Regions from separate parts of the Rahnella sp. PAMC25617 genome, predicted to be linked through region 1. Evidence: predicted binding sites of a transcription regulator. Region 1 holds the regulator's gene; each other region holds the start of a gene.

Region 1 (5,348 bases):
CAGGACTGTTTCTGGTCTGAGGATTGACGGGGATGCGGAGAATCAAAACAGGTAACCAGCAGGCTTACGCCCCCGGACATGTTTGAACACCTCTCCGGGCATCGATTTCTTTATTATGTTGAGATTGCTCTCGCATCATCTATCGGCGGGACATGCATAAACTTAAGGAAGGAGCCGGTATATTTCTTCACTTTGCTTATGACCTCAGGAACTCTGTGGTTGATAAGCACACGATGGCGATAACACTTTAAAATATTGCCCGATAAACTTATTCCCCAGTTAAGAAGGCGAGCAGAAGCATATTCTCCGCCTCGCGAGTTTGGTATCATCTTCGCTATTATTGCCTGCAATGCAGGGCACTTCATTTAGAACAAGAGGTTAGATAATCTTATGGCCGTTGTAGGTATCTTCTTTGGATCCGATACAGGTAACACCGAAAACATCGCTAAAATGATCCAGAAACAATTGGGTAAAGATGTGGCTGAGGTGCATGACATTGCGAAGAGCAGCAAAGAGGATCTGGAAAAATTCGATATTTTGCTGATCGGAATTCCAACCTGGTATTACGGTGAAGCGCAGTGTGACTGGGATGACTTTTTCCCGTCGCTCGAAGAGATAGATTTCGAAGGTAAGCTGGTTGCCCTGTTTGGCTGCGGCGATCAGGAAGACTATGCCGAGTATTTCTGCGATGCACTGGGTACCGTGCGCGATATCATTGAGCCACGCGGCGCAGTGATTGTCGGACACTGGCCAACTGAAGGTTACCACTTTGAAGCATCCAAAGGCCTGGCAGATGATAAGCACTTCATCGGACTGGCAATTGACGAAGACCGTCAGCCGGAACTGACCGCTGAACGTGTTGATGCGTGGGTGAAACAGATCACAGAAGAACTCAGCCTTTCAGAAATTATCGGCTAAAACCCTGTTGGCCCTGAGGATTTATTCTACAATTGAAGGGCCAAACTATTACTGAAATTAACAATTTAACCGCTACAAAATTGTAACTTTTGGTCGTATCAAGGTACACTGAGTTCATCTGTTTTTTCTATCGATCAAGTCGTTGCATTATTAATGTGACAGGCAATTTGTGATCTTTATTAACAGGCTGTCGTTTACGAGAATGGGCACACTTCCCTTAAACGAAGAACAGTAAACGAACAATTTTGTGCCGCCGATGCCACAGGCTGCATGCCTCAACTTGATTAGCACATAGTAACAGGACTGAATCCGCATGACTGACAACAACACCGCACTGAAGAAAGCCGGCTTAAAAGTCACGCTTCCGCGCCTCAAAATCCTGGAAGTGCTGCAAGCGCCGGAAGGTCATCACGTTAGTGCGGAAGATCTGTACAAGCAACTGATTGATATGGGCGAAGAAATTGGTCTGGCCACGGTTTACCGTGTTCTGAACCAGTTTGATGATGCTGGTATCGTCACCCGTCATAACTTCGAAGGCGGCAAGTCCGTATTCGAACTGACTCAGCAACATCACCACGATCACCTGATCTGCCTGGATTGCGGTCGTGTGATTGAATTCCGTGACGAATATATTGAAGGTCGTCAGCGTGAGATTGCTAAAAAACATGGCATTAAACTGACCAACCACAGTCTGTACCTGTACGGTCACTGTGAAGCAGGCGACTGCCGTGAAGATGAATCTTTGCACAATGACAAACCTGCGCATTAATTTGCACAGCTTCGATTGTCGCAAATACTCTAAATAAACTAACCGCTGGAAAGCGGTTTTTTTATGTCTGCGTTTCACCCCGAACACAGACGCCGCTTACCGACGTAAAAAACCCCGGCAAGCCGGGGTTTCGCTTTTGATAATGATGATTTTGCCAGCTAAGGCTTTTACAAAAATCTGCTATTAATTCGCCATTACAGGCGCGTTATTGGATGTGATTTCCTGCCAGATTTTACCGCAATCCGCCGCATATGCCTGACCATCACCGGTTTTGCGCGCCGTCAGACAGCGCTGGTAATCCAGCACGCGTACTGTTTCCTGTTCCGCAAATTTTTGGTGTTCTTTTTCCTGTTTCAGCTTGTTCAGCAACACCTGACAAGTCGCCAGTTTGTCCGGATTACCTTCTGAAGAATTAATACACGCGCGGTAGTCTTCACGCGTTTGCGAAATCTGAGCCTGATCGGCCGTTGGCGCACAGCCTGCCAGCAGAACAACAGATACCGCCATCATCAGTAATTTATTCATCGACATAACGACCTCAGAAAATAGTGAATGGAGCAATAACGATGAATTTCACGTCTTTTTCATCCTGGAATATGTTGCCGTAACCCCCGCCCCAGCTCGGAATATCCGAGTGGTTGTCGTACTGGGTGTAATGCAGTTTGAACAATGTCCCCTTAGCGCGGCCTTCCTGAATGGTGTAAAGCGCATCCAGGCTCCAGGCGGTCTCTTTCAGACGCTGGCTCTGGTCATAAGCGGCATTGGTACTCGGTTTGGCGTCCCACGCGTAAACGTAAGAACCCCCGACGGCAAAGCCCGGCAGATCCCATTTCGCCAGATCGTAAAGTACGCCGGCGTACACCGCTTTCTCGCCGTTGGCGTTGAAGTCCGAACGGTTATCCCACCACACGTCAAGACGACCGTTGGAGGAGGAATACGTCGGGGTCATACGTTGCAGGAAGTAGCCCTGATTACCTTCCGCTTTGACCATCGTACCTTCCAGCCGCCAGTTAAACTGACCGGTGGTGTAACCGAAAGTCAGCGCCTGCAACCAGGCCATCCCGTCATACAAGCTGTTCGGATCGTTCTTATTGCTGATGCGATCTTCCGCACCGTAGAACTGGTAGCTGGTGGTCAGCGGATTGCCCATCAGATCGATTTTGTAAGACGCTTTGGCAAAATACTGATCGACGTAACTTTCAGCCTGACCAAAAGCGCCTTCCAGCACAAAGTCGTTTTTGAAGTCGTATTTCGCTCCAAGAGAGTGGATGTACGAAACGCCCGTTTTCTTATCGTTCTGGCGGAAATCATCCATTTCCAGATGCCACGGAGATTTATATTCGTCCGCCCACATGTAGGAGAAACTCAACTCTCCCGGATCACCGAAGTCATGCTTGTAGCCCGCTTCCGCGCCGCGGTAAGTTCCCGGCATGAAGCTCCAGTGCGGCGCAATCAGTGTCTGGCCCGTTGGCTGGATGTAGCCGGCATGTCCCCAGAATCCGCCGTATTTAAATTTACCGGCGGCTTTGTACAGGCTGACCCCACTTTTATCGCCGGAGTAATCTTCGTCGTAGGCACGGTTGCTGTTGGAGAAAGCGATTTCGTTGGGATGTCCGCTTTCGCTGCTTTCGGCCATTTCAATCGCCGTAAAGGCTGCGATATCAATACCAAACATGTCCCAGGCATAGCCGGAAGAAAAATCGAGATTCAGGTTTGCGGTAGAATGCGAAAGGTTGGTTGTGTAGTCTTTGTAGTTGTCGCTCGCCGGATCCATGTCCTTGCGGTCACGCTCACGCTGCCAGTAATACACACCGCCGGTCAGCGTCGAATCATCAATAAAACCTGCCGCTTTGGCATCTTCAGAAAACATCATTCCGCCACCCAATAAGGTGCCGGCAAGAGAATATAGTGCAGGTTTCAGGTAAGCCGATCCCCTGCCCCTGTTAAGGTGCTTGTGCATAGAAATTCCTCATCTTTGACTAAAAAATACCAACAAAACCCAAACGGGTATTAAAAGCGGCCGCCAAAGGCGTAACCGGTTAATTCATGATCAAGAGTATTTTTCGCGACGCGAATTATCAATGAGTAATTACTCCTTGATCGCCGAAGTATGACTAAGTGCACATAAAGATGAAAAAGTGTAACAAAAAGCTTTAAGAAAGGGTCAGGCAGAGAGTTGATAAAAATAAATAATAGAATCAGTAAATTGTAAATTTTAAGCTTTCATTTAAACGTTTCAGCACACAAAAAACAGGGTTTAAAAGTAAACATCAAAAATACATTAATTCGCGATGAAAAACAAAATCACCATGCACCTGTCATTACTAGCAGACAGAAATAGCAGACATAAAAAAAACGCAGCCGGAGCTGCGTTTCATCAGTCGTTCAAACAAGCCATTCAGAGGCAATTACACGACGGGTTTGCTTTCCCAGGTATCACGCAGACCAACGGTACGGTTGAACACCAGATTGTCAGCGCTTGAGTAGCGGCTGTCGGCGCAGAAGTAACCTTCACGCTCGAACTGCAGGCTGATTTCAGCCTGAGCAGCCACCAGAGAAGGCTCAACAAAACCGTGAGCAATCACCAGCGATTCCGGGTTGATCGTGGTCAGGAAGTCTTCTGCCTGGCCAGGATTCGCCACGATGAACAGACGGTCATACAGACGGAATTCCGCCGGTTTACCTTCTGTCGCAGAAACCCAGTGGATCACACCTTTCACCTTGCGGCCATCAGCGGGATCTTTGCTCAGCGTTTCGATATCGTAAGAACAGAAGATGGTGGTGATATTGCCTTCTGCGTCTTTCTCAATGCGTTCCGCTTTGATCACATACGCATTGCGCAGACGAACTTCTTTGCCCAGCACCAGACGCTTGTACTGTTTGTTCGCTTCTTCGCGGAAATCAGCCTGATCGATGTAAATTTCGCGCGTGAACGGCACTTCGCGGGTACCCATTTCCGGCTTGCTCGGATGATTCGGCATTTTCACCATCTGCACGTCATCACCGGTAAAGTTCTCGATGATCACTTTAACCGGATTGATAACCGCCATGGCGCGCGGTGCGTTTTCGTTCAGATCGTCACGAATACAGGATTCCAGCGCCATCATTTCGACGTTGTTATCTTGTTTTGTCACGCCGATACGACGGCAGAATTCACGGATAGACGCGGCAGTGTAGCCACGGCGACGCAGACCGGAAACGGTCGGCATACGCGGGTCATCCCAGCCTTCAACGATTTTATCCGTCACCAGCAGGTTCAGCTTACGCTTGGACATGATGGAGTATTCGAGATTCAGACGGGAGAACTCGTACTGACGCGGATGGCATGGAATGCTGATGTTATCCAGCACCCAGTCGTACAGACGACGGTTGTCCTGGAATTCCAGCGTACACAGTGAATGGGTGATCCCTTCCAGCGCATCGGAAATGCAGTGGGTGAAATCGTACATCGGGTAGATGCACCATTTGTTGCCGGTCTGATGGTGTTCTGCAAATTTGATACGGTAAATTACCGGATCACGCATCACGAAGAATGGCGAAGCCATATCGATTTTTGCACGCAGACACGCAGCGCCTTCAGCAAATTCGCCGTTACGCATTTTTTCGAACAGCGCGATGTTCTCTTCTACGCTGCGATCGCGATACGGGCTGTTTTTACCCG
Region 2 (5,348 bases), on a different contig from region 1:
TCGAAATCAGAATCGCATCGAGCAGGCCGTCTTCCAGCTTTTGCAGCAAATCACTGTTAGATCCCATCACCAGCTCCAGTTCAAGCTCGGGTCTGCGCAGTTTCAGCCCCATAATCAGGCGCGGAATAGTTTCCAGGGTCAGCGAATACAATGTGCCGACTTTTAGGCGTTTATCCCCGAAACCGGCGGCGCGCTGCGTGGCCTGGATCCCATGTTCCATCTGTTCAATCACCTGCGTGGCATGTTCCAGTAACGCTTCAGCCGCGGGCAACGGCAGCAGATTGCGCCCGCGATGGATAAACAGCGGACAGCGCAAACCTTCTTCCAGAGAATGCAGGGCGCGATGCACGCTCACGCTGCTCAGACCGAGTTGTTCGGCTGCGCGGGTGATGTTTTGCTTTTCCATGTAAGCGAGGAAAATTTCGAGTTTGCGGAAGGTGATTTCACTGTCGATCATACAGGCTCCTGCGTAGCGTTTTAGGCCGTTGCGGTCTGAGATGATAGCTGAATAGCCGCCGGGCGACTATTCAGGAAGGGCGGAAAAGCCGGGTTCAGGGGATCAGGGTGTAAGACACGGTCAGGCACTTTTTGCCGTCAGCGCAACTTTTACAGCTGCCGCTCAGACAGCTGTCATCCGCTTCCACTGTTTCTGCTTTTCGCATTGCCACCAGCCGTTCGAGCATGGCCTGCACCAGCGGCTGCGGAGCCTTAAGCTGCTGGCTGAGCTGGCGGGCATCTGCCCGGCCAGCCAGTGCGAGAGAGTCGCGAACCTGAATCAGCGTAGTCATGTTATCTCCTAGTGGCAGTCGCTGCCGGTAGCCGGTTCGCAACAGGCCGCGATATTACGTGGCTGCAAATGGAGGCTGACCCGGCTGCGTGCCTTACGCAGGCAGGTGAGGACGATAGCGTTGAACAGTAACACGATGAAGATGACGCCCGCACTGTAGGCCGGATGATTGCTGAAAGTGGCCACCTGATAGAACAGGGTTGCCAGCGAGTAGGCGACGTTCAGCCCCCAGAAGATGGAGAACGTCATCCAGCTGCGGCTGGTTTCACGGGCAATCGCCCCCATCACCGAGACGCAAGGCACGTAAAGCAGCACGAAAATCAGGTAACTGTAAGCCGAAATGGCGGTGCCAAATTTGGTACTCATGACGCCCATGGAGCTGACGCCCATTTCGCCGTCACCTTTGCTGGCTTCGATCGGGTTCGACAGCACGCTGATGCTGAAGGTGTCTTTAAGACCCTGCCAGGTTTCCTGCACTGCGCCGCCCAGCTCATCGAACAGATTGAAACTGGCAGCGTCGAACTCCTCATTGTGGATATGTTCGGCGGTGTACAGCGTGTTCAGCGTACCGACCACCACTTCTTTCGCCATCGCGCCGGTGACCAGACCCACGGTCGCCTGCCAGTTGTCAGAATGTACGCCCATCGGCGCCAGCACCGGTGTCAGTACTTTACTGACCGAGGCCAGTGCCGAATCATTGATGTTATCCACCGCCTGACCGCTGAAAGAGAAGCTGTTCAGTGCGCCGATGAAAATACTCGCAATCACGATCACTTTACCGGCGCGCAGCACGAACCCTTTCAGACGCTGCCAGGTTTGTAGCAGCAAACTTTTCAGATGTGGCACGTGATACACCGGCAGTTCCATCACAAACGGCGAAGCTTCACCGCGCATAATAGTGTATTTCAGCAGCAGGCCGGTCAGGATAGCGACCACAATACCGAGCAGATACAACGAGAACACGATGGATGCACCGCTTTGCCCGAAGAATGCCGCAGAAAACACCGCGAAAATCGCCAGACGTGCGCCACATGACATAAATGGCGCCATCATCACGGTGATCAGGCGTTCACGCGGGGCATCCAGCGTACGGGCACCCATAATGGACGGCACGTTACAGCCAAAGCCAACAATCAGCGGCACAAATGATTTACCCGGCAGCCCCAGTGATTGCATCAGCCTGTCCATCACGAACGCGGCGCGGGCCATGTAACCGGAGTCTTCAAGGAAGGAGAGGAACAGATACATCATGCCGATTTGCGGCACCAGCGGCAGAACCGTATTGATACCGCCGCCCACGCCTTGAGCGAGGAAAATGGTCAGCCACTGCGGGAAGTGCAGGGTGAAGCCCACCCATTGCATACCCTGAATGAAAATTGCTGCCGAGCCGATATCGAAAATCGGTTGCAGCGCGCCGCCGATGTTGATCGCCAGCACGAACATCAGATACATCACCAGCAGGAAGATCGGCACGCCGAGGAAACGGTTGAGGATCACGCGGTCCAGCACCTGCGTCAGCTTGTTGGGCGCGGTGAGGTGCGAGTTACTGACGTCCGCGCACAGTGACGCAATGCTCTGATAGCGCGCATCCGCAATCAGCAGTGCAGGATCTTCCAGCTTTTGCTCCACCAGACGGGCTTTCACCTGCGGCAGTAAAGCCTGTGCGTTACCTGCGTGCGTCTGGCTGTAAATATCCCCTTCGAGGATTTGCAGCGCCAGCCAGCGACGCTGTTGCAGCGCCATATCTTGCGGCATTTCAGCGGCCAGCACGTCCACTTCCTGTTGCAGCACCGGATGATATTTCACACGTTCCAGCGCGGTCACTTGTGGCAATTCATCGATGGCCGCTTTCAGTTCTTTGATACCGCTGGCGCGGGTAGAAATCAGGGCAACAACCGGGCAGCCCAGGCGCGCAGACAGCGCCGGGATATCAATATTGATGTTCTGAATTTTGGCGATGTCGAGCATGTTCAGCGCGACAATGCAGGGCACGCCGAGCTCAAGCAGTTGCAGTGTCAGGTATAAGTTGCGCTCAAGGTTTGAGGCATCCACGACGTTAATCATCAGATCTGCGTCGCCGCTCAGAATGTAATGACAGGCGATTTGCTCATCGAGCGAGGTTTGCTCGGAGATGGTGGTCAGTGAATAGGTGCCGGGCAAATCGACCAGCGTAATCTGGTGATCTGCGGTAGCGAACTGGCCTTCTTTACGTTCGACGGTGACGCCAGCCCAGTTACCAACGCGTTGTCGCGAACCTGTTAACTGGTTGAAAAGGGTCGTTTTACCTGAGTTGGGATTACCAATCAGGCCAATAGTCAGTGCTTTCATACGTTCAGATCTACGTGTGAGAAAGGAAAAAACGCGGAAGACTCAACAGAGCCGCGCTAAACAATCTTTCAGAAACCAACTTTCAGAAACAAATCAGAAAGATCAGGCCAGAAGCTCAAGCTTGAGCAGGTCGAGGTCTTTTTTGCGCACGACCAGACTGGTGCGGCGGGTTTCTATCTGCACCGGGTCGCCCATCGGTGCCACGCGGATGATGTTAAAGAATGATCCCGGAAGCATGCCGAGAGACAGCAGTTTCTGGCGATAGGCCGGGCTGATTTCATGAGAAAAGCCGGTGATTTTATAAGCACATTTTGATTGAAGTTGCATAGTTCCTCGCGAAGCGTTCAGGCATTTTGGGGGCAGCGTCACAAAGGTGACGCCGCGCTTCCGTGCCCGGTGATTTCACTGCTCGTGAAATATTGCTCAGAAATTGTCCCTGGTGCGAAATTGCCAGCCTGAGGCCGACGGCGTATTGAATACGCAAAGAAGTACAAACGAGAATAGTTATCATAATTAGTACGCGTGTGGAGACAAAATAAAAGAGGGGGGCCTCTTCACGGGAATCTCCACCGCGTCGCTATCCTAAGCCTGCAACAGTGAGGATTTATTGATTTACCTCAGTGATTGATTCAATAGGAGAGACTTTAAAAAGTGTCGAAAAAAGACACATAAAAAAAGCCGCTGAATATCAGCGGCTTCCGTTTTGCAGGAAAAGCGAGAATTTAACGTTTTTTGCCGAGAGCGGCAGCCAGAGCATCGGCCATCGCATTATTGCCCGCCGGTGCAGCATTGCGGCCCGCAGGTTTGTTTGGCGTATGGCGTTTCTGATTGTCACGCGAATCTGACGCTGGCGCGGAAGCACGGCGTGCCGGTGCTTCGCCCGGTTGCTCATCCAGACGCATGGTCAGCGCGATACGTTTACGTTGCAGATCGACTTCCATCACTTTGACTTTGACGATATCGCCGGCTTTCACCACGGTATGCGGATCTTCAACGAATTTATTCGCCAGTGATGAGATGTGAACCAGACCATCCTGATGTACGCCGATATCCACGAATGCCCCGAAGTTGGTGACGTTGGTGACAGAACCTTCAAGGATCATGCCCGGCATCAGGTCGTTCATGGTTTCCACGCCATCGGCAAAGGTCGCGGTTTTAAACTCAGGACGCGGATCGTGCCCCGGCTTTTCCAGCTCCTTGATGATGTCAGTAACAGTCGGTACGCCGAACTGTTCGTCAGTGAATTCACTGGCTTTCAGGCCGCGCAGCACATTCGAATCGCCCATCAGTTCTTTCAGCGCCAGTTGCGTCGCTGCCAGAATGCGTTCGACCACCGGATAGGTTTCCGGGTGAACCGTTGAGGCATCAAGCGGGTTGTCGCCGTGGTTGATACGCAGGAAGCCTGCACACTGCTCGAAGGCTTTTGGCCCCAGACGGCTGACTTTCAGCAGCTGTTCGCGGTTACGGAACTGACCGTTTTCGTCGCGCCAGTTAACGATATTCTGCGCCATCATGCGCGTCAGACCGGCCACGCGGGTCAGCAGCGGAACGGACGCAGTATTCAGATCCACACCCACGGCGTTCACGCAGTCTTCGACGACGGTATCGAGTTTTTTCGCCAGCTGAGACTGGCTGACGTCATGCTGATACTGGCCGACACCGATGGATTTCGGGTCGATTTTCACCAGTTCAGCCAGCGGATCTTGCAGACGACGCGCAATGGAAACGGCACCACGAATCGAAACATCCAGATCCGGGAATTCCAGCGCCGCCAGTTCTGAAGCGGAATACACCGACGCACCGGCTTCACTGACGATCACTTTCTGCGCTTTGACCGCCGGGAACTGTTTTTGCAGCTCGAGGAAGAAACGCTCGGTTTCGCGGGAAGCGGTACCGTTACCGATAGCGACCAGTTCGACATTATGTTTGATGCACAGCGCAGCAACCTGTTGCGCGGCTTTTGCAGCCTGGCCGGTGTGGGGATAAACGGTATCGATATCCACCAGTTTGCCGGTGTTATCCACAACGGCGACTTTAACACCGGTACGTAAACCCGGATCCAGACCCATGGTTGCGCGCATACCCGCTGGCGCAGCCATCAGCAAATCATGCATGTTGCGGGCGAATACGTTAATCGCTTCATCTTCAGCGCGTTCGCGCACGGTGCCCATCAGCTCAGTTTCGAGGTGCAGCAGCACTTTGATGCGCCATGTCCAGTTGACCACGGCACGGC
Region 3 (5,348 bases), on a different contig from region 1:
CGCTGCGGCATGAACGGATCTGAAATCATGAAAGAAGTCGAAAAAGCCGAGATCAAGCGTCTCAGCGACATGCTGGATGCACTGAATCACAAAGATGCGACCGTTATTCAGGCAGGTAATGCTGAACTGATCGACAAGCACGAAGAAGAGAAAGAAAAGCTGGCTGCCGAGATCGCGCGTCTGAAAGATGTGCGTGTGAAAAAACTCAGCACCGAAGCGCAGAAACTGGAAAAGCTGTTCAGTCGTGAAATCACCAAGAAAGAACAGGCTGATATGGGCACGCTGAAGAAAACCGTACGCGGTATCGTGGTGGTTCACCCGATGACTGCACTGGGCCGCGAAATGGGCCTGAAAGCGGTGACCGGTTTCGCGAAAAAAGAATTCTGAATAAATACTCCCAGGGGTGAAGTTTTGCCCTGCTCCTCCCCTTCGCAGGGGAGGGCGTTAACATTACTTCCCAAACAATCTCCGCCCAAAATCCTCAATCTTGCGATTCACCAGACGCATTTGCATGGTTTTACTCCAGCTTGCTGAAATCCCTGCCGCAGACATCAGACGCCGGTACTGTTCTTCATCGAACGGCATATGAAACGCGATAGAAATTGCTTCGGCGACGGAGACTTCACTGTTGCGCGTCAGCAGCTCCAGCGGACGATCGCCACTGGTTTTGCCGGTGCCTACGACGCGGTATAACCAGCCGCAGCGGCCGCTTTGCTGCAACAGTGGCGACAGATTCTGGCAATCGAGAAAATGGTTCAGCTTGTAGCAGGGTGCGCGAGGCTGCGTGACCTGAATCAGCGTGTCGCCCCAGCGGAAAATATCGCCGATAAACACGTTATCTTCGGTCATGCCGAGCGTCGAAAGGTTTTCGCCAAAAGCGGGCGGATGGAAACGATCTTCTTCTTCGGGAAACTGCTGGCGCAGCCAGGCGTAATGCTCGCGAGGGAAATGGCACAGCGCGCGGTCAGCGCCACCGTGATATGACTTTTCGGCCTGCTGATCGCCTTCCAGCCCGAAAGGCGTTAAGGCGATGCCGCCATCAACCTGACGTTTGGCAATCGCACTGGGTGAGAAATCGGGATATTGCTCGATGGTACCGATGTACACGTCGGGATAATGCATAAGCTCTCCGCTGCTGAAATGTCACTCACACCAGCATAACCTGCATTGGGCAGCGGGAATAGAAGGAATACCTGCGCGCAATCAGGGAACTGCGCGCAGTAAAGAGGGGTCAGAACGTTTCCCAGTTTTCCTGGCTGGTTTTGCCTTGTACCGGCGGCGCGAGAGTCGGGCGACGAAGCGGGGCGGACGCCGGTGCGTTCAGCATATTGCCGTTCCCGGCGAGACGGAATACCGAAACCGCCTGCGTCAGCGTTGCGGCCTGATCTTCAAGAGAATCAGCGGCAGCAGACGACTGCTCAACCAGCGCGGCGTTCTGCTGAGTGGTGCTGTCCATCTCCACAATCGCCTGTGATATCTGCGCGATACCCCGGCTTTGCTCGTCAGACGCGGAGGCAATTTCACCCATAATATCGCGAACATGCGAGACGGATTTCACGATGTCCTGCATCGTGCGCCCGGTATTTTCCACCAGTCTGGCACCGGTACTGACGCGTTCAACCGACTCGGCAATCAGCCCTTCAATCTCTTTTGCCGCCTGCGCGCTGCGTTGCGCCAGTGTGCGGACTTCAGAGGCCACCACGGAGAATCCGCGTCCCTGTTCACCGGCACGCGCAGCTTCAACCGCGGCGTTCAGTGCCAGAATGTTGGTCTGGAAAGCGATGCCGTTAATGACCGAGGTAATTTCGGCAATGCGTTTTGAGCTGCCGGAAATTTGCTGCATGGTATCGACCACTTCGCCAACTTGCTTGCCGCCAAGCGTTGCCGTGCCTGAGGCTTCACTGGCCAGTTTGCTGGCGTGATGGGCGTTATCGGCATTCTGTTTCACCGTCGCGCTCAACTCTTCCATGCTGGCAGCGGTTTCTTCAACGGCCGCCGCCTGCTGCTCGGTGCGTGAGGAGAGATCGGTATTCCCCGCAGCGATTTCAGCTGCAGCGTGGGACACCTGCGAAACGCCGGAGCGGATTTCATAAATCATGGTGCTGAGATTCTGGCTCATCGCGGCGACTGCGTTCATCAGCATCCCCAGCTCGTCACGACGTGTTGTCGGATGTGCGGCGGTCAGATCACCCTGCGCAATAGCTTCGGCAGTTTTCAGGGTATCGCGCAGCGGCTGGGCAATCTGGCGGGTAATGCGCCACGCAATGATGATGCCGGCCAGCATCACAATCAGTGTAATCACCATCATGATCATCTGCGCATGGCTGATATCCAGATGCGTATTTTCCAGTTCATTTTTGAAGATTTTCGCCACCAGAGCATTCATTTCTGTGGCTTTTACTGACAACAGCTGGGAGTTTTTCTGCTCTTCTTCATAGGCGGGCATATACGCCACAACGTGGCTTTTATACGTCGCCAGCGCGCTCATCAGCGGGGCGAGAGTGGCCTGCTGATTCGGTAACAGCAGCGCATTCAGCTTTTTGGCATTCGCTTGTGTGTCATCAATCGACTGCAACAGCTTGGCTTCGGATTCTTTGTTAATGCTCAGCAACAGGCCGCGCACGTTATAACGCACGCTGATCAGTTTCTGAATCACCTCAGCCAGAGAAAGACGGATGGAAGGATCCGCATCTTCCACGCGCAACTGATCCTGTAAACGCGTCACCACGGCTTCAGTTTCGGAAAGGTTCCAGCTCGCGCGAACGGCATCCTTCTTATCGACAGCCAGCTTAAATGCGTCCTGAGCCTGTTGATATTCGTGGATTTTAACCGGCACCTGATTGAGTTCTGCGAGACTCGCCGCATCCCACTCCAGCTTGTCTTTCGACTGGGCAATCAGCTGCGAAAGTGCGCTGATTTTGTCCTGGTTTTGTTTGAGATAAGCGGGATCGTAATTGAGCTGATACAGCGTGCGGCTGAGACGGGCTTCGTTTAACAGCGCATTCATCTGGTTGCTGAAATCGACTTTTTCAGCTCGCTGGCTGATGTCGTTAAATTTGATCATCCCTGCCACGGTGATGGCCACGGCGATCAGAAGTACCAGCCCGAAGCCCAGACCCAGTTTGGTGCCGACCTTGAGATTATTCATCCACTGCGAAAGACCTGTTCCGTTGCTCATGTTCATTCTCCGTCGAACATCCCTTTAAAATTAATAAGTGATTTTGTGACGCCTTTGTGAACAACCTATCGGTGGACTTAAGAGAAACTTTATAGGGAACGGCGCGTATTTTTGATTAATGCGAGCGGGATCGGATAAGGGCAGAGGGGAAATGAATAATTGGCAATAAAACAGTGATCAGGCTTAGGTCTTTACTCAATAAAGAGTACATGAAAATGGACATAAAAAAGGCGGGTCAGTGACCCGCCATTGGCGAAAACATCGTGCCCGTTAAGGGCGGTAAAGCGAAATTACTTCGCTTCAGCCAGACGTTTTGCTGCTTCGTCCCAGTTGACAACATCCCAGAAGGCTTTGATGTAATCAGGGCGTTTGTTCTGATATTTCAGGTAGTAAGCGTGTTCCCAAACGTCCAGACCCAGCAGCGGGTAACCGGATGCGCCTGAAACAGCTTCGCCCATCAGCGGGCTGTCCTGGTTAGCAGTAGAAACAACGGCCAGTTTGCCGTCTTTCAGAACCAGCCATGCCCAACCTGAACCGAAACGAGTGGTCGCTGCTTTCTCAAAAGTTTCTTTGAAAGCGTCAACGCTGCCGAAATCGCGTTCGATAGCAGATTTCAGTTCGCCCTGTAGGGTGGTGCCGGTTTTCAGGCCTTTCCAGAACAGGCTGTGGTTAGCGTGGCCACCTGCGTTGTTACGCAGTGCAACTTTCTTGTCCGCAGGCACTTTGTCCAGGTTTGCGATCAGCTCTTCAACAGGAAGTTTTGCCAGTTCTGGCAGGCTTTCCAGTGCAGCGTTCGCGTTGTTCACGTAAGCCTGGTGGTGTTTAGAGTGATGGATTTCCATCGTTTCTTTGTCGAAATGCGGTTCGAGTGCGTCGTATGCGTAAGGCAGTGATGGCAGTGAATAACTCATGTTCATCGTCTCCATAGTGTAGGGCGGCACCGTCATTGTGAGCACCGCGTAATCAGTCGGATCATTATAGTTAATTAAATGATATTGAAAATGATTATCTATGCTCCACCCTTTGTGCGGGTACTCGTAAGCGCCTGTTATACGGGGCTTAGAACCAGATAACCGCAAACAATCCTAAATTGTCTAAAGGCACGTGAAGCTTAGCAGGTCAGCGTAACCGCTGCGGATGCGTATACACCGTTGCCCGTCCCGGTTTGCTGAAACCGACCAGCGTCAGGTTACATTTTTCGGCGACGTCTACCGCCAGCGTGGTGGCGGCGGAGACGGCAAACAGAATTTCGACACCGCACATCGCGGCTTTCTGCACCATTTCATAGCTGGCGCGGCTCGACACCAGCGCGGCACCGGATTGCCATTCACTTTGTTTTTCACGCAGGCCAAGCATTTTATCCAGCGCCACGTGACGCCCCACGTCCTCGCATCCACCCAGTAATTCGCCCTGCGAGGTTATCCACGCGGCGGCATGTGTACAGCCGGTCAGCTGACCGATTTCCTGCACGGATTTCAGCTGATTCAGCGCGTTATCCAGATTCGCCAGCTCAAACGTTTGGGTAAACGGCAGCGGGGCGAGCGGGCGGAACAAATCGCCTAGCTGTTCGATGCCGCACACGCCGCAGCCGGTTCGGCCCGCCATGGCACGACGACGCTCTTTCAGCCCGGCAAAACGGCGGCTCGATAATTCGATGTTAACTTCAATACCGTTACAGTTTGGTGTTACGTCCAGCCCGAAAATATCTGTAGCCGATTCGATAATTCCTTCCGACAGCGAAAACCCCAGCGCAAAGGCTTCGAGATCTTTCGGCGACGCCATCATTACCACATGTGAAATTCCGTTATAGACCAGCGCAACGGGCACTTCTTCTGCAATCCAGTCGTCTTCCAGTTCGCCAGGATGTGTGCGCTGCATCACCGGTTTTTGACTGGCTCCGATGATCTGAGTCACTTTTTTATCATCTTTTTCGCTCAGTTCTTTTACTTGATGGACATCCATTGGCAATAACCTTATAAACATTCCGGCTACATAAGCCGTACAAACTGTCAGGACTTTAGGTCTTAATTTTACCGCTTCCGCATCTGCAACGGAAAGCGGCAATTTGAAAGCAATGTGTTAACAAATGATGGGAAGGAGTCTTTCATGCAAGTCAGCAGAAGACAATTATTCAAAATATGTGCGGGCGGTATGGCCGGCACTACCGCAG

Evidence for each region. Region 1 encodes Fur, which represses iron uptake genes when iron is present. Its sites were predicted from a motif close to ATAATAATGAGAACNACTATCAA; they were not measured.
Region 2: feoA (ferrous iron transporter A) is a predicted target of Fur. The motif match lies at 3,610-3,632, and genes of this name have one in related genera.
Region 3: sodA (superoxide dismutase [Mn]) is a predicted target of Fur. The motif match lies at 4,168-4,190, and genes of this name have one in related genera.

What each region holds. Positions count from the first base shown of each region.
Region 1 covers NZ_JBOCUM010000006.1:638,542-643,889, forward strand. The annotation lists gene fldA (flavodoxin FldA) at 391-918, shown strand; gene fur (ferric iron uptake transcriptional regulator) at 1,232-1,687, shown strand; gene chiQ (ChiQ/YbfN family lipoprotein) at 1,871-2,212, opposite strand; gene chiP (chitoporin ChiP) at 2,226-3,647, opposite strand; gene glnS (glutamine--tRNA ligase) at 4,096-5,348, opposite strand, start outside.
Region 2 covers NZ_JBOCUM010000019.1:142,270-147,617, forward strand. The annotation lists gene ACM615_RS22065 (LysR family transcriptional regulator) at 1-457, opposite strand, end outside; gene ACM615_RS22070 (FeoC-like transcriptional regulator) at 552-788, opposite strand; gene feoB (Fe(2+) transporter permease subunit FeoB) at 797-3,115, opposite strand; gene feoA (ferrous iron transporter A) at 3,218-3,442, opposite strand; gene ACM615_RS22085 (Tex family protein) at 3,838-5,348, opposite strand, start outside.
Region 3 covers NZ_JBOCUM010000001.1:84,497-89,844, reverse strand. The annotation lists gene ACM615_RS00405 (YibL family ribosome-associated protein) at 28-387, shown strand; gene yiiM (6-hydroxyaminopurine reductase) at 451-1,122, opposite strand; gene ACM615_RS00395 (methyl-accepting chemotaxis protein) at 1,232-3,178, opposite strand; gene sodA (superoxide dismutase [Mn]) at 3,469-4,089, opposite strand; gene fdhD (formate dehydrogenase accessory sulfurtransferase FdhD) at 4,298-5,140, opposite strand; gene fdnG (formate dehydrogenase-N subunit alpha) at 5,285-5,348, shown strand, end outside.